3 regions of the Cobetia sp. Ld8 genome follow, and region 2 is predicted to be linked to each of the others. Evidence: predicted binding sites of a transcription regulator. Region 2 holds the regulator's gene; each other region holds the start of a gene.

Evidence for each region. Region 2 encodes LexA, which represses DNA repair genes until DNA is damaged. Its sites were predicted from a motif close to TACTGTNTANNTANACAGTA; they were not measured.
Region 1: a site for LexA is predicted at 3,246-3,265, ahead of dinB (DNA polymerase IV). Genes of this name have one in related genera too.
Region 3: a site for LexA is predicted at 2,133-2,152, ahead of ruvC (crossover junction endodeoxyribonuclease RuvC). Genes of this name have one in related genera too.

What each region holds. Positions count from the first base shown of each region.
Region 1 is NZ_JBISHF010000007.1:45,779-53,108, forward strand. Features, by position in the region: gene ACJJV2_RS05165 (glycosyltransferase family 2 protein) at 1-1,005, shown strand, start outside; gene ACJJV2_RS05170 (HlyD family secretion protein) at 1,005-2,150, shown strand; gene dinB (DNA polymerase IV) at 2,169-3,227, opposite strand; gene ACJJV2_RS05180 (Na+/H+ antiporter family protein) at 3,391-4,737, opposite strand; gene ACJJV2_RS05185 (YrbL family protein) at 5,068-5,685, shown strand; gene bioA (adenosylmethionine--8-amino-7-oxononanoate transaminase) at 5,824-7,134, opposite strand; gene ACJJV2_RS05195 (hypothetical protein) at 7,210-7,330, opposite strand, start outside.
Region 2 is NZ_JBISHF010000008.1:457,730-465,059, reverse strand. Features, by position in the region: gene topA (type I DNA topoisomerase) at 1-1,921, shown strand, start outside; gene ACJJV2_RS12915 (DUF6586 family protein) at 1,921-2,400, shown strand; gene ACJJV2_RS12910 (hypothetical protein) at 2,653-2,892, shown strand; gene lexA (transcriptional repressor LexA) at 3,010-3,639, opposite strand; gene ACJJV2_RS12900 (TetR/AcrR family transcriptional regulator) at 4,207-4,884, shown strand; gene ACJJV2_RS12895 (L,D-transpeptidase family protein) at 4,884-5,426, shown strand; gene nagZ (beta-N-acetylhexosaminidase) at 5,686-6,840, shown strand; gene ACJJV2_RS12885 (mechanosensitive ion channel family protein) at 6,889-7,330, shown strand, end outside.
Region 3 is NZ_JBISHF010000007.1:850,312-857,641, forward strand. Features, by position in the region: gene ruvB (Holliday junction branch migration DNA helicase RuvB) at 1-328, opposite strand, end outside; gene ruvA (Holliday junction branch migration protein RuvA) at 569-1,183, opposite strand; gene ruvC (crossover junction endodeoxyribonuclease RuvC) at 1,496-2,074, opposite strand; gene aspS (aspartate--tRNA ligase) at 2,355-4,142, opposite strand; gene ACJJV2_RS08430 (FmdB family zinc ribbon protein) at 4,290-4,514, opposite strand; gene ACJJV2_RS08435 (D-2-hydroxyacid dehydrogenase) at 4,834-5,886, shown strand; gene ACJJV2_RS08440 (hypothetical protein) at 6,011-7,330, opposite strand, start outside.

The DNA of each region.
Region 1 (7,330 bases), on a different contig from region 2:
CACGAGACGTTGGCGGCTGCCCGGCGTCAGGCCAGTGCCTTTCGGCAGCATGCCAACCGTACCCTGCGGGTGGTGCCCAAGTGGCAGCGCGGGGGGCGGGTCTCGTCACTCAATACCGGGCTCGGGCTTGCCACCGGTGAGCTGGTGTATGCATTGGATGGTGATACCGGCTTCGCCAGTGACATGGTCACGCGCAGCGTGGTGGTGTTCGAAGACCCCGATGTACTGGCGGCGGCCGGCAACTTGCGCATTCGCAATCGCAAGGTCTCGCTGGCGACACGCCTGCAATCCCTGGAATACCTGCTGTCGATCGAATATGGCCGTACCGGGCTGGCGCGCTGGAATCTGATCAACAACATCTCGGGGGCCTTTGGCATCTTCCGCACCGATATCGTGCGTCAGGTCGGCGGCTGGGACACCCATACCGCGGAAGACCTGGATCTTACCTTGCGTCTCAAGCAGTACCAGCGTCGCCATCCGCATATGCGACTTGCGTTCATCCCCGAAGCCGTCGGCTTCACGGATGGCCCGGAAACCCTGCGCAGCCTGGCGAGTCAGCGCATGCGCTGGGAGGGCGACCTCTATTTCATCTACCTGCGCAAGCATTGGCGTGGCATGCGGCCGCGCTTGATGGGGTGGCCCGGCACGCTGTTCACGATGACCTACGGCTTGGTGCAAAGTGTGGCGCTGCCTTTCCTGATCGGTGGCTATGTCATCTGGTGGTACGCCACCCAGCCACTGGTGCATGCGGTGTCGATCAGCGTGCTGCTCTATCTCATCTATCTGCTGCTGTGCAGCTGGTACGCGCTGGCCGGGCTTTGCTGTGTCAGTCGCGACATTCCGGTCGCGCTCAGGAACATGGTCTGGCTGCCGGTGCTTCCGTTCTACCAGCTGAGCATGCGTCTGTTGGCACTGGTCGCGATTCTCAATGAAATGCTGCGTCGCAGCCACGAAGAAACCAGCATGGCCCCGTGGTGGGTCCTGCGCCGAGGAAAACGCTTCTGATGGATATTCGATTTGACCCGGAAAAGTCTCGTCACCCGGACCAGCAGTCCGGGCTGAAGGTCCCCTACGCCAAGGCCAGGCGGGGCGGAGGGCGCTGGCGCTGGATAGGGCTGATGGCTCTGGTACTGGTGCCGGTGGTGGCCTTCTCCTGGTATGCGCTGCGCGACCGCTTGCTGCTGTCGGCCCCGGCGGTACTGACGCACGAGCCGCTGGTGATCACCAGTCCGCGTGATGCGCGTGTCGTGGATGTGCCTCAGCGTGCCGGCCAGCGCGTCAAGCAGGGCAGCCCCCTGTTCGTGCTCGAGGATGGTGAGCTGGAGGCTGATCGCACCGCGCTCAAGGAGATTCTGGCCACGCTTCCCGACAAGGGGGCACAGCAAGAGAGCGAGTCGCTGGTCGATACCGCTCGCCAGCGGGTCGATAACGCCGAGGCCTCATTGCGCTTCCAGTCCGGGCTGGCTGACAAGTTCGATGACTTCCGTCGCCAGGGTGAGGTCCCCCTGACGGACCTCGCCAGTATTCACGTGGCACGTGCCAGTGCTCAGGATCAACTGTCGGGAGCGCGTGAGAACCTGCTGCTGCAGCTGCGCGAGAATACGCGCTCCGAGCTGGCTGGCCCGGTAGTTCAGCGCCGTCAGGACCTGACTCGCCAGCTGGCGCGTATCGAAGCCAGTATCGCGGCGATGTCCTTGATGGCGGCTCAGGATGGCCTGTTGGCCAAGAGCTATGTACAGCCTGGTCAGCAGGTGAGTGCTGGCGAACCTCTGGGCGTGCTGGTGCCTGCCAATGCGCCGGAACTGCATGCCTATTTCTCGCCGAAATATGTCGGCAAGGTGGCTGTCGGGCGAGTGGCCGAGGCGCATTTCGCGGATGGCCGCAGTGTATTGGCGCGTATCGTGGCGCCGCCGGAGCTGACCCAGAAGCTGCCCTCACAGCTGGCGGGCCCCTTCGATGCCAATCAAGCGATGCTCGAAGTCAGGTTGCGCCCCCTCGAAGCCATCGACGTTCAGCATGATGTGGAAGGTCTGCCGCTGGAGATTCGTCTGCGTTCCCCCTCGGCGCTCTGGGGAGATTGGGGCGATGAAGGTGAAGCGGATACCACTGCGGCAGAGCGCTCTTCGCCCGAGGCGAAGGCGGAGGCATGACCGCGAACGAGCAAGGAGCTAGAACAATCCCAGCTGCTGGGCGTCCTCACGGGCCTTGAGGCGCACGCCGACGCCCAGCAGGCGCACAGGTCGATGGCCGCGTTGCCAGGCTTGCTCCATCAGCAGGGCGAAGCTGTTGGCGCTCGGCAGTGTGGTGGTCGAGGCTGGGAGCAGGCTTTCCAGCGTGGTGCTCTCGAAGTTGCTGAAGCGGATCTTGACGAACTGCTTGGCCAGCACCGGCTGGTCATGGCGGGCGTGACGGCTGGTCAGGCGTTCGAGCAGGGCGGGCAGGCGCTCGAGACAGGCCGGCAGATCAGGCAGGTCGTGATCGAAGGTGTGCTCGACACTGATCGACTTGCGCTCGCGCTCGACACGCACCGGTCGCTCATCGATGCCGTGCGCCAGTTCGTGCAGGCGGGTGCCGAACTTGCCGAAGTGCTCGGCCAGTGTCGTCAACGGCGTGGTGCGCATGTCTTCGCAGGTGGTGATGCCCAGGCGCGTCAGACGCGCCAGCGTCGCGGGGCCGACCCCATGCAGCTTGCCGACGGGCAGCTGGCGGATGAAGGCGTCGCTGGTCTCGGGGGTGATCACCGTCAGGCCATCGGGCTTTTCCCAGTCACTGGCGATCTTGGCCAGAAACTTGTTGGCGGCCACGCCAAGGGAAAGCGTGATGCCGGTGCGCTTGAGCGCCTCTTCCTTCAACCAGCGCGCCATCCAGGTGGCGCTGCCCTGAAAGTCAGTCACGGCGCTGACATCCAGATAGGCCTCATCCAGCGAGAGGGGCTCCACCAGGGGCGTCAGCTCATGGAAGAGTGACTGGATCTCGGCGGAAACGGCGCGGTAGCGCTCGAAATCCGGGGGCACCAGAATCAGCTGAGGGCACAGGCGCAGCGCGCGGGCAGTCGACATCGCCGAGCGTACGCCGAAGGCACGTGCGGGATAGTTGCAGGTGGCGATGACACCGCGTTGCTCGGTGCGGCCACCGATGGCGATGGGCACCTCGCGCCACTCGGGATGGCGGAGCATCTCGACGGCGGCATAGAAGCAATCGCAGTCGGCGTGGAGGATCTTGCGCATGCGCGCATCATGCTAAAAGACTGGATGGCTGTCCAGTGGCGGTACCCATTCATTGCGCCTGAGTCGGCTCCGCAACGACAACGCCCGACAGTGAGGGAGTCCTCTCTGTCGGGCGTTGGCATGTCTGGCATCTCGCTTGGGTGTGAGACTGTCGTTCAGCGGATTACAGCGTCATCGCGGCCACCCAGCCGAACACGATCAACGGGATGTTGTAGTGGATGAAGGTCGGCACCACGCTGTCCCAGATGTGGTCGTGCTGCTGATCGACATTCAGACCGGCCGTCGGGCCGAGGGTCGAGTCAGAGGCCGGTGAGCCGGCGTCTCCCAGCGCGGCGGCGGTGCCGATCAGCGCGACGGTAGCCAGCGGCGAGAAGCCGAATTGCAGCGCCAGCGGCACATAGATGGCGGCAATGATCGGAATGGTCGAGAAGCTGGAGCCGATACCCAGGGTGATGAACAGACCGACCATCAGCATGACCAGCGCGGCCAGCGGCTTGTTGTCACCGATGAAGTGGAAGGAGGCGTCGACCAGGGTCTGGATGTCGCCGGTGGCCTTCATCACGGAAGCGAAACCTGCCGCCGAGATCATGATGAAGCCGATCAGCGCCATCATGCGCATGCCGGAGGTGAAGAGGTCATCCGCTTCGTTCCACTTGAACAGACCACCCAGCGAGAGGATGGCGAAGCCGACCAGGCCGCCGAGAATCATCGAGCCGGAATACAGCTGAATGCCGAGGGCGGCGATGATGGCGACGCCTGCCATGATCAGGCCGCTCTTGGACGGCGTGTGCATGGGCGTGTGGTGCGGTACGTTGCTGGACTTGATCTCGCGGGTCGCGTAGTCACGCGGCTTGCGGTAGGAGACGAACAGCGCCGTCAGCAGGCCGAGGAACATGCCGCCGACCGGAATCGCCATCGCCATCGGCACCATGCCGCGGGTCACGTCGAGGCCGAGCGACTGGCCGGCCTCATTGATATTGGCCAGCAGGATGTCGTTGAGGAATATGGAGCCGAAACCGACCGGCAGCAGCATGTAGGGCGCGGTCAGGCCGAAGGTCAGTGCACAGGCCACGGCACGACGATCCAGGCGCAGGCGGTTCATGGCGACCAGCAGCGGCGGAATCAGGATCGGGATGAAGGCGATGTGAACCGGAATCAGGTTCTGGGAGGAAATCGCGACCAAGGTCACGCTGCCCAGCAGGCCGTACTTGATGGCCGTCTGGCGGCGCGGCGTGCTTTCGCCATTGAGCAGGCCGATCAGGCGTGCGGCGAGCAGGTCCGGCAAACCGGAGCGAGACAGGGCGACGGCGAAGGCACCGAGGGTGGCATAGGCCAGCGCGACCTTGGCGCCGCCACCGACACCGTCATTGAAGGCGCCGAGCGTGTCGGTCAGGGACAGGCCGCTGAACAGACCGCCGACCAGGGCGCCGGCGACCAGCGCGAAGACGACCGAGACGCGAGCCAACGACAGGCCGACCATGACCAGGACGGCCAGAATTACCGCATTCATGCGAGTACCTCTATGTGGGGTTGTGCCAGCTTTGGGAGTGTTGCGGACAGAGCGGGCGAACTGTGGGTGCGTGGCCACCCGATCCCGGGGCAATGCCTCGCATGACGTGTACATTCGTGACGAATGCCTTGCTGTCGCAGTGTTCCTGCGGCTTCCTCCTGAATGCCGTCAAAAACGGCGCATTATCTTACCAGAAGGGCAACGCAAGCTGAATGGCCGATGAACGTGGGCGCTGCCAAATGCCACAAGTTGGCGTGCCATGACGGCTTTTTGTAGAATGCCACGCTGCCCGGCGGCTGCAGTCGCAGGCGTTATTCAACAGGAGTGCGCATGCTGGAGCTGGAAAATGCCCGCGTCATCGGCATGGGAAATGATCGGCGTGTCTATCAGGACCCGAACGACCCCCATCGCTGCATCAAGGTCCCGCGTTACCCTGACAAGGGCAGCCGCCAGAATGAACGCGAGCAACGCTATTTCGAGGGCCTGGTCAGACGTGGCATGCGCGACTGGTCCTATGTGCCTGCCTACCACGGCAGTGTCGCCACCGCCGAGGGGCTCGGGCTGGTCTTCGATCTGATTCTCGACAGTGACGGCTCCACGTCACGCCGACTGCGCGAGGTGCATCTCGAGACCCCCGAGCGCCTGAGCGCCGAGGTGCTGGTGAGCGAGCTGGCCAATCTCTACCGCTATCTCGAGAAACGCTGGTTGATTCCGTCTGATCTCAATGATCGCAATATCGTGGTCCAGTTCAGCGACGACCAGTCGCCCAGGTTGTGGCTGATCGACGGTATCTCGAATCCTGACTTCATTCCGCTGGCGACCAGTGTCGCCTGGCTGGCACGGCGCAAGATCGCGCGTCGTTATCGTCACTTCCTCAAGAAGCTGGTCAAGGGCGGTCAGCTCTCGCCAGAGGATTACCAGGCACTCGAAGCCCGCCTGTGGGGGTGAATGCCTCTGATGGTGACGGCTCTCGTGACTGGTGGCTCTCGAGAGTGACTGCCCCTGATGGCGCTTGTCGCTGATGGCAATCGCCTTTGATGAACATCGCCAGGGGCAGTCGTGTTGTATGTCAGTGCAATCAGTGCATCAGTGTTCCAGGGTCTCGAAGTAGCTGGTCATCGCATGGGTGATCTGGCGCAAGTCCTGCGGTGAGGTGATATAGGCCGGCATGGTATAGAGCCAGCGACCGAAGGGACGTAACCAGACACCCAGTTCACGGGCATGGGCCTGAGCGCCTGCCAGACTGCTGGCATCGTGCACTTCTATCACCGCCGTGGCACCCAATACGCGTATATCGCGAATGGCGGGGTGGGAGAAATTCAGCAGGGTGTCGCGCAACAATTGATTGAGCTCGGCAATCTTGCCCAGATAATTCTCTTCCTCGAATACCGCGAGACTTTCCAGTGCTACCCGACAGGCCAGCGGATTGCCCATGAAGGTCGGGCCGTGCATGAAGGCGCTATTGGCATCCTCGCCATCAAATGCATGGAAGATATGACTCTGGGCCAGGGTGGCGGCATGTCCCAGATATCCCCCCGTCAGTCCCTTGGAGAGCACCATGATGTCGGGAGAGACATTGGCGTGTTCACAGGCAAACATCTTGCCGGTCCGACCGAAACCGGTCGCGACTTCATCGAAGATCAATACGATTCCGAACTCATCACATAACTCGCGCGCCGCCTCGAGATAGTAGGGCGAGTACATGTTGAGGCCACCTGCCGCCTGCAAGAGAGGCTCCATCAACAATGCCGCTATCTCATGCTGGTGTGTTTCCAGACAGGCGCGCAATGCGCTGATATCGTCTGCTACCTCGTCACGACTGGCGCTGAAACCGGCAGTCGGCGCCGGTGCGAAATGATGTCTGGGTAGGAAATCGGCGAACAAGGAATGCATGCCTTCTTCGGGGTCACACACTGCCATGCAACCCGCCGTATCGCCGTGATAGGCCTTCATCAATGACAGCATGCGCGTCCGTCCCCGCGTGTCATCGCGGTCTTTGCGCTGTTGCTGATATTGCACTGCCATCTTCATGGCGACTTCCATGCCCACCGAGCCGCTATCCGAGAAGAAGACATGATTCAGGCCCTCGGGGGTGACGCGCACCAGCGCATCGGCAAGCTCCTTGGCCGGTCGATGGCGAATGCCGCCCAGCATCACATGGCAGAGTTCTGCCGCTTGCTGCTGAATGGCCGCGACGAGACGCGGGTGTCCGTAGCCATGGATCATGCACCACCAGGAACATGTCGCATCCAGCAGTGTCTCACCTTCCGCCAGTGTCATGCGGGCTCCCGTGCCGCCGACCACCTCCAGTGGCGCTTGCATGTCCTGCATCTGGGTATAAGGGTGCCAGAGAGAAAGTGAGTCCGTATCGCGGGTCGGCATCTGGGAAAATGGCATGGAGTGTCTCTGCGAGTGGCGGGAGAGTGGAATGGCGTGATGACGGCTCAATCTTTGTCAACTTTGATCATTCTATCAGGTTGACGGTGTTTTTGAAGTGACGCTTTCTGGAGAAAGTGTTGCATTTTGCACCACTATTAGTTCGCCACCTGCTTTAGTATGGACTTCTGTTGTTCGTTCATGTGCATGCTTTTTG
Region 2 (7,330 bases):
CAGTGGTGAAGCGATCCGTTTCGAGCTGGCGCGTCAGGATGGCAAGGCCTTCCGTCCGACCAGCGAGAAGGAGACGATGGATCGCATCGCGGCGCTGCGCACGGCCAAGCTCGCGATCACCAATCGTGAAGACAAGCCGACGCGCTCCAAGCCGAACGCGCCGTTCATCACCTCGACCCTGCAGCAGGCGGCCAGTGGTCGTCTCGGCTTCTCGGTCAAGAAGACCATGATGATGGCCCAGCGTCTCTACGAGGCGGGTTACATCACCTACATGCGTACCGATTCGACCAATCTGTCGGCGGACGCGGTGGCTACGGCACGCGACTTCATCAGCGAAGAATACGGCAGCAACTACCTGCCGGAAGCGGCCAACGTCTACTCCAGCAAGGAAGGCGCCCAGGAAGCGCACGAAGCGATTCGTCCTTCCGAAGTGTCGCGCCGCGCCACCGATCTCGCCGGCATGGAGCGTGACGCCGAGCGCCTGTATGAGCTGATCTGGCGTCAGTTCGTGGCCTGTCAGATGCTGCCGGCCGAATACCTGTCCTCCACGCTGACCATCGAAGTGGATGGCTACGAGCTGCGCGCCAAGGGCCGTGTGCTCAAGTTCGACGGCTACACGCGTGTCATGAAGCCGATGGGCAAGAAGGAAGAGGACCAGTCGCTGCCGGACCTCGCCATCGGCGAGAAGCTGGACCTGGTCGAGCTGCAGCCGCTGCAGCACTTCACCAAGCCCACGGCGCGTTACACCGAGGCCAGTCTGGTCAAGGAGCTGGAGAAGCGCGGTATCGGTCGTCCGTCCACCTATGCCGCCATCATCTCCACCATCCAGGACCGTGGCTACGTGGCGCTGGAAAACCGTCGCTTCTATGCCGAGAAGCTGGGCGACATCGTCACCGATCGCCTCAGCGAGTCCTTCAAGGACCTGATGGACTTCGGCTTCACGGCGCGCATGGAAGACTATCTCGATGAGGTGGCCAACGGCGGACGCAACTGGCGCGAGCTGCTGGACACCTTCTACGCCGAGTTCAAGGCCGAGCTGGACCACGCCCAGTCCGAAGAGGGCATGCGTCCCAACCAGCCGGTGCCGACGGACATCGCCTGCCCGACCTGTGGACGTGAGATGCAGATCCGTACCGCCTCGACCGGGGTCTTCCTGGGCTGTTCCGGCTACAACCTGCCGCCCAAGGAGCGCTGCAAGACCACCATCGATCTGCTGCCGGGCGATGAAGCCGTGGCGGCCGATGCCGGTGAAGATGCCGAGACGGATGCGCTGCGCGCCAAGCGTCGCTGCCCGATCTGCGCCACCGCGATGGACAGCTACCTGATCGATGAGCAGCGCAAGCTGCACGTCTGCGGCAATAGCCCGGACTGTGTCGGTCACGAGGTCGAGGAAGGTCAGTTCCGCATCAAGGGCTACGATGGCCCGGTGATCGAGTGCGACAAGTGCGGTTCCGACATGCAGCTCAAGACCGGGCGTTTCGGCAAGTACTTCGGCTGCACCAACGAGAATTGCAAGAACACCCGCAAGCTGCTCAAGTCCGGTGAAGTGGCGCCGCCGAAGATGGACCCGATTCCGATGCCGGAACTTGCCTGCGTCAAGGTCGAGGACCACTACGTGCTGCGCGATGGCGCCAGTGGCCTGTTCCTGGCGGCCAGTCAGTTCCCCAAGAATCGCGAGACGCGTCCGCCGCTGGTCAAGGAGCTCAAGGCGCACGCCGACGAGCTGCCGGAGAAGTATCACTTCATTCTCGAGGCCCCGGATCAGGACCCGGACGGACGTCCGGCGCAGATTCGCTTCTCGCGCAAGGTCAAGGCTCAGTACGTCATGACCGATGAGGAAGGCAAGGCGACCGGTTGGAAAGCGACCTACGACAACGGTCGCTGGGTCGTCGAGGACAAGCGCAAGGGAGCCAAGAGCTGATGAGCCAGCGTGCCCGTACCAATCAGCTGCTGTATCAGGCCGAGTTGCTGCTGGCCCAGTCAGCAGCCTCTGGCGACGATGAGCATGCCGTGGCGCGTCGCATGGCCGGTGAAGAGGGCGCGCTCGCCCTGCTGGAGCTGGCGCTGGCGTCATTGCTGGAAGAGTGTGCCGTGACGGCGCGCTGGCCAGAGGGTAGCTGGCGCGAGCGCCTGGCGTCGCCGCCGACGCCCATCGCCGAGGTCGAGCAGCTGCGCAGCCTGCTGGAGCATTCCGACAGCTGGTTGTCTGAGCTGGTCGCGGATGTGACCCGCCTGCATGAAGAGGGCGGCGTCGCTCGCCGCGAGGAATCGCGTTCGCGTGGTGATGGTCTGATCATCGCGGCAGCCTCGAGCGCCTCGCTGGCCGAGCGTCTCAGTGCCGCCATCACGGCATTCAAGGCGCTGCTGCCGCAGCTGCGCGAGTCGAGTGTCGAGTGGTAGGTCAAGGCGTTGATCTGGTGCTGCACGCTGGTGATGACTGGCGCATGGCAATCGGGTGACGTTTCGCCTTCACGGGTGCTAGACTGATCGCATTGTGGCAAGCCCTGCATTCTCCGGTACGACCATGGCTCTGGCTGTGGTCGTACTTTTTTCTGCGTCGCTGATGGCAACGCGGTGCCGGGCTTGCCAGCCGTCGCGCTGACGATTACAACGACGCCGGTATCTCGCGAGATGCCGTGCAGGAGGAATGACGTGTCCGATCCCGCCGTACTTGAAATTGTGCAAATGGAAGATGGTGAAGTGATTCTGCGCGCCGCGGAAAGCGAAGGTGAGCCGCTGCTCAGCATTCGCATTTCGGACGAGGCCGCTGATCTGCTGCGTGACAATCGTTTCGAGGTCGCGCGTGAGATGATCGACCACGCCATCACCCGGACTCGCCTCTGGGATGGTGAAGAAGACGAGGACGAGCAGTCAGAAGGCATCGTGCACTGATTCATCGCTCGCGCTTCGCGCACAAAAAAACCCGCCTCGAGGCGGGTTTTTTTGTGCAATGCGTGCGGCTTTTCTGCTGCTCAGAACTCTGCGAGAAAAGCGCTGCTGGTCAAGGCCTCAGTGCAGGCCGCCATCGCGGATGACGCCCACCCCGAGACCCTCGATCTCCAGGCTGTCCGTGCGCAGGTCGACCTTGATCGGCGAGAAGTCCTCGTTCTCGGCTTCCAGCCACACGTAATGCCCGTCACGGCGGAAGCGCTTGACGGTGACCTCATCCCCCAGACGTGCCACCACGATCTGGCCGTCACGCACGCTGCTGGTGCGGTGCACGGCCAGCAGGTCGCCTTCCAGAATTCCCACGTCCTTCATCGACACGCCGCGCACGCGCAACAGGTAGTCGGCAGCCGGCGAGAAGTAGTCGCTCGGCAGCGGGCAGTGACGGTCGATATGCTCGCTGGCAAGAATCGGACTGCCGGCGGCCACTTCCCCGATCACCGGCAGACCATCGTTGGCGCTGTCGTCGACGTCAGCCAGCGACGGCACGCGAATGCCACGTGAGGTGCCCGGCACCATCTCGATGGCGCCCTTGCGCTTGAGGGCACGCAGATGCTCCTCGGCGGCATTCGGCGAGCGGAAGCCCAGCGCCTGGGCGATTTCGGCCCGCGTCGGTGGGTAGCCAGAGGACTTGATGGTCTTGATGATGAAGTCGAAGACATCCTGCTGGCGCGGAGTAAGCGGCTGGGTCATGGCATTGCCTTTGGCCTGGGCGGCATCTTGAGCTGACGGCACGGGGTGTGCATCCATACAACTGTCATTGTATCCAGTCATGGCGGTCATGCAAGGCATCGTGGCTTGCGTGGTGGCCTCAAAGGGCAGGTAGTCGTCGAGATATCGCTGTCTGGCGACTTTTCGTGCCGATATCCGAGGCACTCTTTCTTGAAGGGAATGCCTGGAAGGGAATGCCTGGAAGTGAATGCCTGGAAGTGAATGCCTGGAGATGAACCCGGCCTGGCTCTGGCGTGGGTGGTCAGTCACCGAGCATGACGAGCCCTTGAATCGGCTCGGTCAGCGTTGAGGGAATATCAGGCTTGGCTAAACCTCTGGTGTTTGAAACGCGAGAGAATTGTCAGTCATGGCATGGCGCGCTAGAATCAAGGTGTTTCAAACGAATGTTCGCCGATGGTAGTGCTCACGGGTGCCATGATCGAACGCGCCTTGCGGTGAACCTGCACCACCTCATGAGAGAGTCGCCGCGCGGGGCTTGCGCCGTGACCTACGACTCCAGTCCTTTTCTACCTGACAAGGGTTCCGCCCATGGCCCAGACCGATACCGTTACCCGCATCCTCGATACTGCCGAGGTGCTGTTCGCCGAGCGCGGCTTCGCCGAGACCTCACTGCGCAACATCACCAGCAAGGCCAAGGTCAATCTGGCGGCGGTGAACTACCACTTCGGCTCCAAGAAATCGCTGATCCAGGCGGTCTTCGCGCGCTATCTCGACCCTTTCAGTGAGCGTTTCCACGCGGCACTCGACAGCATCGAGCAGCAATACGCCGGGCGTCAGGTGCCGCTGGAGGTCCTGCTGGAGGTGATGGCGCGTACCGTGCTGGAGGTGCCGGCCGAGCGCAACAGTCTGCGTACCTTCATGCGCCTGCTCGGGCTGGCCTATACCCAGGGTCAGGGCCACATGCGGCGCTATATCCGTGAGCATTACGGCACGGTCTTCAGCCGCTTCGCCGAGCTTCTGAAGCTGGCGACGCCTGATCTGCCGGACAACGAGCGCTTCTGGCGTCTGCACTTCATGCTCGGCAGCGTGATCTTTACCTTCTCGGGCCTGGATGCGCTGCGCGATATCGAGGAGGCCGAGTACGGCCATCACACCACGGTGCGCGAGCTGATCCAGCACATGCGTCCGGTGGTGGTCGCGGCGATGGCAGCGCCGCTGCCTGCCTCGCTCGGGGATGGTGAGGCGGTCACCCAGGCGGCCAGCTGATGGCCTGCTGGGTAGCGGTGGATCTCTCGCGCCAGAGGCTTGAGATACGCAATGACATGCCGAGTGGCAGTCGTGATGCGCCGCCCCCCGCGGCTGACCCTGACGCGCTGGTGCACGCCTGCGCGATCTCCAGCGGCCTCAACGGTATCGGCGAGCTCGACGGCAGCGGTTGCACGCCAACCGGCTGGCATGTGATTCGTGCCGCCATCGGGGCGGGCAATCCGCGTGGCGCCGTCTATCGCGGCCGGCGCTTCACGGGCGAGGTGTTCACGCCCGAGCTTGCCTTAGAGCATCCTGAGCGTGACTGGATCCTGACGCGCATTCTGTGGCTCAGCGGCCGCGAGCCCGGCGTCAATCGTGGTCGCAATGCCCGCGGCGAGCGGGTCGATAGCCTGCGCCGCTACATCTATTTTCATGGCACGCCCAGCACTGAGCCCATGGGGGTAGCGGCGTCCCACGGCTGCATTCGCTTGCGTGATGACGATCTGCTGCGACTCTTTGCCGAGGCTGTGCCCGACACTCCGGTGCTGCTGCATGCCTGAAGGCGTTGGTGTCCGAGTCTGATACCCTCCATGAGCTGTTACCGGAATCTACGTGACAGCCCCTTGCCGAGGCGCAGCTGGCCGCGACTGTTCGATAGGGGTTCAGTCGGCTAGAATTGCGCCTTTCCTCGCGCTGGCAGCCTGATTCATCACGTTTCTTCCAGGCTGCCGAGCCCCGTAAAAGACATGAAGTCCTGGCGGTCGTGATTCCTCTCTTCACGGGACATCACTGCCGCAGGCCATGGACAGGAAGGATGACATGACACAGCCGCTGGGCTCCGTAATGGTCGATGTTGCGGGGCTGACCCTCGCCCGCGACGAACGTGAACTGCTGGCACGCCCTGCCGTCGGGGGCGTCATCCTGTTTGCGCGCAATTGCGCCTCTCCCGAGCAGGTGCTGGAGCTGAGCCGCGAGATTCGCAGCGTCAATCCCCACCTGCTGATCGCCATCGATCAGGAAGGCGGGCGCGTCCAGCGTCTGCGCGAGGGCGTGACACGCCTGCCAACGATGCGCAGCCTGGCACAGTGCTGCCTCGGGCGTGACTGTGATGGCTGCGGCGAAGACGCCCAGGCCGCAGGCCTGGGTCTGGCACGCGATGCCGGCTGGCTGCTGGGCATGGAAATGGCAGCCATCGGCTGTGATATCACCTTTGCGCCGGTACTGGATATCGATGTGGCGGGCTCGACCATCATTGGCGATCGCAGCTTCGGCGCCACGCCGGAAGACGTCATCGCGGTGGGCGGCGCTTTCATCGACGGGTTGCAGGAGGCGGGCATGTCCGCCGTCGGCAAGCATTACCCGGGGCATGGTGGCATCTCGGCAGATACCCATCTGGAGCGCGTGGTCGACCCGCGGCCGTTCCGCGAGCTGCGCGAGCATGACCTCAAGCCCTTCGCGGCCCTCGCCGAGCGTCTGGGCGGCGTGATGCCGGCGCATGTGATCTATCCGGATTTCGATGCACGTCCCGCGGGCTTCTCGCCCAGCTGGTTGGGCCTGCTGCGCGAAGAGTTCGGCTTCAAGGGCGCCATCTTCTCCGATGATCTCGGCATGGCGGCGGCTGTCGCGGAAGGTGGTCCGGCAGAGCGTGCGCGCCTGGCGCTGGACGCCGGCTGCGACATGGCGCTGGTCTGCAATGACCCGGCCGCCGCGCGCGAAGTGCTCGACAGCCTCGATGACGATGAGCAGCGCCACCGTGGCAAGCGCCAGGCGCGGCTGCGCTATGCGCGAGCTCGCCCGACGCTGGATGGCCTGGTGGGGCTGGCACGCTGGCGGCGCACCCACGCGCGGCTCGAATCGATGGCGGCCAGTCAGGCATCACGGCAGGCTGACATGCCCTCGGGCACGCTAGGCGCTGCCGAGGCGCCTGAGGCGTCTGACGCACGGTCGGCCTCTGAGTCCGGTAGCGCGCAATAATCAGGCACGCGGTGCCTCTTTCGAGTCGAAGACTGGCAAGGAATACCCATGGCTGAGCAATCCGCCACCGAGGCTGCTGCCGACAAGCTGGCAGCGCCTGCCGAAGAGATGATCAATCAATGGGTCGAGCCGCTGCGCCACTGGGTCGAGCAGACCTTTGGTCTGCCGCTGTGGGGCATCAATCTCGCTCTGCTGCTGCTGGCGGTGCTGTTGCTGCACCTCATCGAGCGAGTGGTGCTCAGCCGCCTGGCGACGCATGCCGAGAAGAGTCGCAACCTGTGGGATGACGCCCTGGTGCATGGCCTGCGTCATCCCTTGTCATTCTGGCTCTACAGCATGGGGGTGTTGCTGGCGCTCGGCATCATCGCCGGCCAGTTCAGCCTCGGCGGGGCCGAGAAGTATCTGGGCACGGCGCGCCAGATCGTGACCCTGCTGGCGCTGGCCTGGGCGTTGATTCGCATGGTCAAGCGCTTCGAGGCGCTGCGCACCA
Region 3 (7,330 bases), on a different contig from region 2:
GGACATCGCCTTCCTGCAGGTTGGTCAGCATCGCTGCCAGGTCCCCTGCCCGCTCCAGCACCGGCCCGGAGGTCGACTTGATATCGACACTCATCTCGCTGGCGATGATATGCGCCAGCGTCGTCTTGCCGAGACCGGGCGGGCCGAAGACCAGGGTGTGATCCAGACTATCGCCTCGTCCTCGCGCGGCACTGATGAAGATTTCCATCTGCTCGCGGACGATGGGCTGTCCGATGTAGTCACTCAGCGTGCGTGGCCGGTTGGCGCGATCGATCCGCTCTTCCGGATCATGCGTCGCCGCGGAGATCAGTCGGTCCGACTCCATCATGATGCTTGCTCAACTCCTGATGACGCAGGTCACGCACATGACGCGGGTCATGGGCCATGAACGTGCGTCAGTGGCAGGTGGCAAGGTTTGCCAGGGCGGTGCAACGATCTAGCGCATCTGCGTTCAAGCGCGCACTTTCTACCCCAGTAACCTGCCAACCCCTAGTCAATAAATCCAATCACGATGCGCCGTTTCCTTCACGGAAACTATAGGGCGCATGTTTGCTGCCCTGGCGAGGCTTCAGCTGGCCATCTTGCGCGCCAGCGCCGCCTTGATGAGCGCTTCGGTGGAGGCGCCGGTCTCGAGCCCGGAGAGCATCTTGGCCGCCTCGACAGGCTTGTAGCCCAGAGACACCAGCGCGGCTTCGGCATCCGCCAGAGGATGGGTGACCGGCGGTTGCGGCTGGGAGGCACGCGCCATTTCATCCAGCCCATCATCCGCCGGCAGCGTCCAATGCTTGAGGCGATCACGCATCTCGATGATCAGGCGATCCGCCGTCTTCTTGCCGACGCCCGGCAGACGTGTCAACGCTCGGCTGTCTTCGTCGTGAACACAGCGAATGAAATCGGACTGCTCCATTCCCGACAGAATCGCCAGCGCCAGTCGCGGACCGACACCGGAGATCTTGATCAATTCACGGAACAGACGACGCTCGGGCTCCTTGCCGAAGCCGTACAGCAACTGCGCGTCTTCGCGCACCACCAGGTGGGTGTAAAGCTGGCAATGTTCGCCCACGGCCGGCAAGCCCAACAGGGTGTTCATCGAAGCTTCCAGTTCATAACCGACACCCTGTACATCAAGCACCAGCTGCGGCGGTTGTTTTTCCAGCAATGTCCCGGTCAGGCGTCCAATCATGTTGCGGCTGTCCTTGCTCGGCAGAGAACGTGTTCGGTGGGATCGTGCTGCTCGCAGACCCGATTCTCTGCACGGATTGTTACAATGCGGGCAAGCCTACCAAAGATGAAGCGTAGGCGGCATGTCCCAGTGTCACGACGAATTTGTCGCATCTTTCTGACAGTCATACCTTGGGTGATGGCACGAAGCCTGATGCCACGCGGCTTGGCGCATCACGCAATCGGCTGCTGCCAGGCTCGGCAGACACTCTACAAGTGACTGAAAAATCGCTATTAATTGAGCACAATACCGCATTTGTCGCTCAGCGGCATGTCAGGCGTCGGGCTCGAAGTCTCGCCAGCTGCTGCTACGCCGTACACGGGTTCCCTTGCGTCGACTGGTATTCCCCAGCCCCAAGGCTTCCAACTGGTCATTGCCGGGCGTCAGGCGTCGACGCGCGAAACAATGCGTCAGCGCAATGGCCAGCGCATCGGCGGCATCGGCCTGCGGCGTGGCGGAAAGCTTGAGCGTATGCGTGACCATATGCTGCACCTGTGACTTCTCGGCGGCGCCGGTACCGGTCACGGCCTGCTTGATCTGCCGCGGCCCATATTCGAACACCGGCAAGCCGTGATTGGCCGCACACACGATGGCAGCCCCGCGCGCCTGGCCCAGCTTGAGCGCCGAATCGGCGTTCTTGGACATGAAGACCTGCTCGATGGCGAATTCAGCGGGGCGATGCAGGGCGATCACCTCGCTGATACCGGCATAGATCTGCGCCAGGCGCTGATCCAGGCTGACCTGTGACATGCGAATGCAGCCACTGTCCACATAGCGAGGCTGAGCCGCAGAGACATCCAATACCCCATACCCGGTCAGACGTGAGCCCGGGTCGATGCCAAGAATGATCATGCTGCCGCCTCGTCTCTCACACCTTGCGTCTTCGCTGTCGTCATCGCGCCATCGCTCTTACTGTGTATATAACCAGCTACCATGCCACAAAAAAGGCGGTGCGACACTGTCATCGCCTGACGTGAACGCCAGCAAACAGTCTCGCACCGCCTTGTCGGGCTTGCTCGCCCCCTCGCCTACCAGGCCAAAGGGACAAACCTGCCACTGCGGGACCGCCCTTGTCTGATCGAATCAGTCCAGACGGCCCCACCAGTCACTCTCTCGGTCATGCGCCGCTGAATCAGGCCTGACCGCTTTCGTCTTCGATCTTGACCTTCTGACGCAGACGGATGTTCAGCTCCTTGAGCTGCTCACCGCTGACCACACCCGGGGCGTCAGTCATCATGCAGCCGGCGCTCTGGGTTTTCGGGAAGGCAATCACTTCACGAATGGTCTTGGCGCCGGTCATCAGCATCACCAGACGGTCGAGACCGAAGGCCAGACCACCATGGGGCGGCGCGCCGAACTTCAGGGCGTCGAGCAGGAAGCCGAACTTCTCTTCCGCTTCTTCTTCACCGATGCCCAGCACTTCGAACACGGTACGCTGCATGGCCTGATCGTGGATACGGATGGAGCCGCCACCCAGCTCGGTGCCGTTGATGACCATGTCGTAGGCGCGAGACAGTGCCGCTTCCGGGTTGGCCTTGAGCTCTTCCGGCGTGCAGGACGGCGCGGTGAACGGGTGGTGCAGCGCGCTCAGGCGGCCGTTGGCATCGGCTTCGAACATCGGGAAGTCGACGACCCACAGCGGCGCCCACTCGCGGGTGTAGAGGTTGAGGTCTTCACCCAGCTTGACGCGCAGCGCACCGATGGCCTCGGCCACGATGTTGGCCTTGTCAGCGCCGAAGAACACGATGTCGCCGTCGACGGCGCCACAGCGGTCCAGCACTTCATCCACGACGTCTTCCATGAACTTGACGATCGGCGACTGCAGACCCTCGATGCCCTTGGCACGTTCGTTGACCTTGATCCACGCAAGGCCCTTGGCACCGTAGATGCCGACGAACTTGGTGTAGGCGTCGATTTCCTTGCGTGACAGGCTGGCACCGCCCGGCACACGCAGTGCGGCGACACGGCCCTTGTCGTCCTTGGCCGGACCGGAGAAGACCTTGAAGTCCACGCCGCTCATCAGGTCATCGACATCGACCAGTTCCAGCGGGATACGCAGGTCCGGCTTGTCGGAACCGAAGCGGCTGATGGCCTCGGAGTACGGCATGGTCGGGAAGTCGCCCAGCTCGACATCGAGCACTTCCTTGTAGAGGCCACGGATCATGGTCTCGGTCATGCCCATGATGTCCTGCTCGTCGACGAAGCTGGCTTCGAGGTCGATCTGGGTGAACTCCGGCTGACGGTCAGCACGCAGGTCTTCATCACGGAAGCATTTGGCGATCTGGTAGTAACGATCGACACCGGCGACCATCAGCAGCTGCTTGAACAGCTGGGGAGACTGCGGCAGTGCGAAGAAGCTGCCGGCGTAGGTGCGGCTCGGCACCAGATAGTCACGTGCGCCTTCCGGCGTGGCACGCGTCAGGATCGGGGTTTCGATGTCGAGGAAGCCCAGGGCTTCGAGCTGGGCGCGCACGCTGTGAGTGATGCGCGAGCGCAGACGCAGCTTCTCGATCATGTCGGGACGACGCAGGTCGACATAACGATACTTGAGGCGAACTTCCTCACCGACCTTGTTGTGGTCGTCGAGCTGGAACGGCGGCGTCTGTGCGGTGTTGAGCACTTCGACGTCCTTGGCCAGCACTTCGATCATGCCTGTCGGCATGTTCGGGTTCTGGGTGCCTTCCGGGCGCAGACGGATACGGCCCTTGATACGCAGCACGAACTCGCTGCGCGCCTTGTCGGCAGTGGCGAAGGCATCGACGGTGTCCGGATCGACGACGATCTGGGCGATGCCATCACGGTCGCGCATGTCGAGGAAGATGACGCCACCGTGGTCGCGACGGCGGTGCACCCACCCGCACAGAGTGACATCCTGATCGATCAGGGTCTCGTTCAGTTTGCCGCAATAGTGGCTGCGCATGTTGATTCCTTGTTGCTCAAATTCATGATCGACGCGCTGATGCGCATCTGTCTCAGAGGGCCTGCCGTTGGCGATGAGGGGCAAGGGTACCCGCTGGGCGCCCCTGACCCTCATCACGCTGATGCCTGACGCACTATCCCAGCTGTGTCAGGCGGTGCTGTCGCTACCACCGGCCAGATTCTTCTTGCTGCCGGACTTGAAATCCGTCTCGTACCAGCCACTGCCTGCCAGACGGAACCCGGCGGCGGAGACCAGCTTCTCGAGCTGGTCCGTCTTGCATTCCGGGCACTCCGTCAGCGGCGCAGCGCTGATCTTCTGCAACTTGTCCATCCGATGGCCACAGGCCTTGCAGTGGTATTCATAGATCGGCATGGTTTTCTTTCCTGACAATACTGGTCACGGGGCTGTCTGAGCACCATGAACCATGACAATGTTATGCCTTGCGGCGCGTCTTGCGTTCAGCGCACCTGCGGCCCCAACATGAGAGCTTTCGCAAGCACCAGCAAGAGACGCCTACAATAAGGCCAGTTGAGCGGCTTTCAAGTCAAAGCGAAAGGGGCACATTATAGCGTGCTCGGCCCCGTGCGGGGCAACACCCAAGCACAAACCGGCCCAGACGCTACGCACTCGTCATTTCCGGGCCAGCCTTTCTGTCTTCCTATCTATCTTCCTACGCCATCATGAGGCACCTATGTCCGATCACGATCGTACTGCGCAGTCTCCCTCTCATTCTTCCACGCCCGCTTCCTCTCACTGCGAGCCTGCCTCGTCCACCGGCGCCCCGCAGGCCGTCATGCTCGATGCCGGCTCCGTCGGTGACGGGCTGGACTTCTCGCGTCTCGAGGCCCGCCTGGAAGGATTGGTCTGTCATGACGCGACCGCGCCCGAGGAAGTGGTGCCACGGCTGAGCGGTGCCTCCATCGTGCTGGTCAACAAGGTACGCATCGAGGCGCACCACTTGGATGAGTTGCCGACCCTCAAGCTGATCGCGGTGATGGCGACCGGCACCAACAATATCGACATGGCGGCCGCCGAAGCACGCGGCATTCGAGTCATGAACGTCAATGCCTATGGCACTCACTCGGTGGCGCAGCACACCTGGATGCTGCTGCTGGCACTGGCAGGCCGCCTGCCGGAATACCAGACCGACATCGCCGCGGGCGAGTGGCAACGCAGCGCGACCTTCTGCCTGATGGGACGCCCCGTGGTGCAGCTGTCCGGCAAGCATCTGGTCATCATCGGCAAGGGAGAGCTGGGCACTGCGGTGGGCAGGCTGGCCGAGGCGTTCGGCATGCGCGTGACCTTTGCCGCCCGTCCGGGCACCGCCCCCACCGCCGAGCGCCCCGCGCTGGAAAGCCTGCTGCCCCAGGCTGACGCCATCAGTCTGCACTGCCCGCTGACCCCAGAGACGCAGCATCTGATCGATGAGCAGGCGCTCGCCGCCATGAAGCCCGGTGCACTGCTGGTCAATTGCGCCCGCGGGGGCATCATCGACGAGGATGCAGCGCTGGAGGCACTGGCCACCGGACAACTCGGCGGCCTGGCGGTGGATAGCCTGCCGGAGGAGCCGCCACGTGAAGGCCACTCGCTGCTCTCGGCCCTGGAAAGCCAGCACCATTCGGCGAGTGCGCCCTTGAACCTGATCGTCACGCCGCACAATGCCTGGATCAGCCAGGAGGCGCGCCAGAACATGCTCGATCTCAGTCTGGCCAATATCGAGACATTCCTGAGCGAACACGCCTGACACGGCCTCAACCTCGCGGTGACAGCCACTGACGCCGAGTGGCAGGAGTGATCGGCACGTCACGAAAAAAGCCCCCGAACCGGCATATGCGCCGAGTCGGGGGCTTTTTATGAGTGGCCTGGCGTCAGCGGATGCGGATATGCATGCCCGCCGCCTTGAGGGCGTTGCCTTCAGCGTCCCACGACACCACACGACCGCGTGAGCTCAACAATACCCACCGGGTGCCGCTCGCTCGCTCGCCGTCCTCATGCTCACCGTCATCGTCAGCGCTCAGGCTCCGCTGTTGCAGGAACTTGTCGCCAGCCTTGCCTGTGGCGTCCGCCATGCCTGCCTCGTTCATTCCCATCGCCTCGATCTGCTGAAGGTCCTCTTCCTGTGGCGCACGCATGCGATATTGGCACTCACAGCTTTCGCCGTAAGTATTGATGACCTGATGCCTGAGCACATGTACCTGCTCAAGGTCATCCGGGTGGATCAAGCGATCGAAGTCCATTTCGCGCATCGCCAACGGCTCGTGTCCCGAAGCGCCGAGCATCTTCCAGAGATTGGGATGGATGCGCACGATGCGCTCAGGAATATCCATTTCCCACAGGCTATCGCCACTGGCTTCAAGAGAATCCAGCAAGCGACGTTCACTGGACTGCAACTCCTTCTGGGTCTGGCGCAGACGCTGATACATCTCTTCGGCGGTGGCGTTGGCATCATCCAGCTCGACGATACCACTGCCGCCCGCCGATTCGACTTCCGCGCCCATGCCGATGCGATGCAGTCGTTCACGCAGCTCGGCCAGCGGCACCGAAAGGCGACGGCTGATATGGTGCGTGCGCCAGCTCATGAGAATGAAGAAGGTGAAATAGAACAGGATCAGGCCACCGACCAGCGCCATGCCGACCAGCTGGAAGTTGCGCCCGATCTCGGCGGTACGAAAGAAGACGGCACTCTCCTCGACCATGCTCAACATGATCCAGCCATTGCCCGGCAAGCGCTCCCACGCCACCTTGTAGGGCGCTCCCGCCACATTGACGCTCTCCAGGCCACGCCGCTGCTCGAGGATACGGGGCGCGAGTCTCTTGAAGACGTCATGACCTTTCAGCTCCAGCTGGGCGGGCCGAATGACATCCTCTTCCTGGAGGTCATTGGCATCGGGAATCTCCAGCGGCAGCAGCGACAGCAACTGCTCACCGGCCCGCGGGACGGCGAGTGAGCGCCCCTCGGCATCGAACAGCATCGCGAAGCCTTGCCAGGGCAGCTCCATCGCCAGCACCTGATTGACGATCACGTCCAGGGTCATGTCGACGCCGGCGACGCCGAGAAACTCGCCTTGCTCAGAATAGTAGGGACTGACGGCCGACGTCATCCAGCCATTGCCGGCCGGGTCTTCGTAGATGTCGGTCCAGATGGTGTTTCGCGAGGGATTTGCCTCTGGCGCGGCCAGATAGAAGAA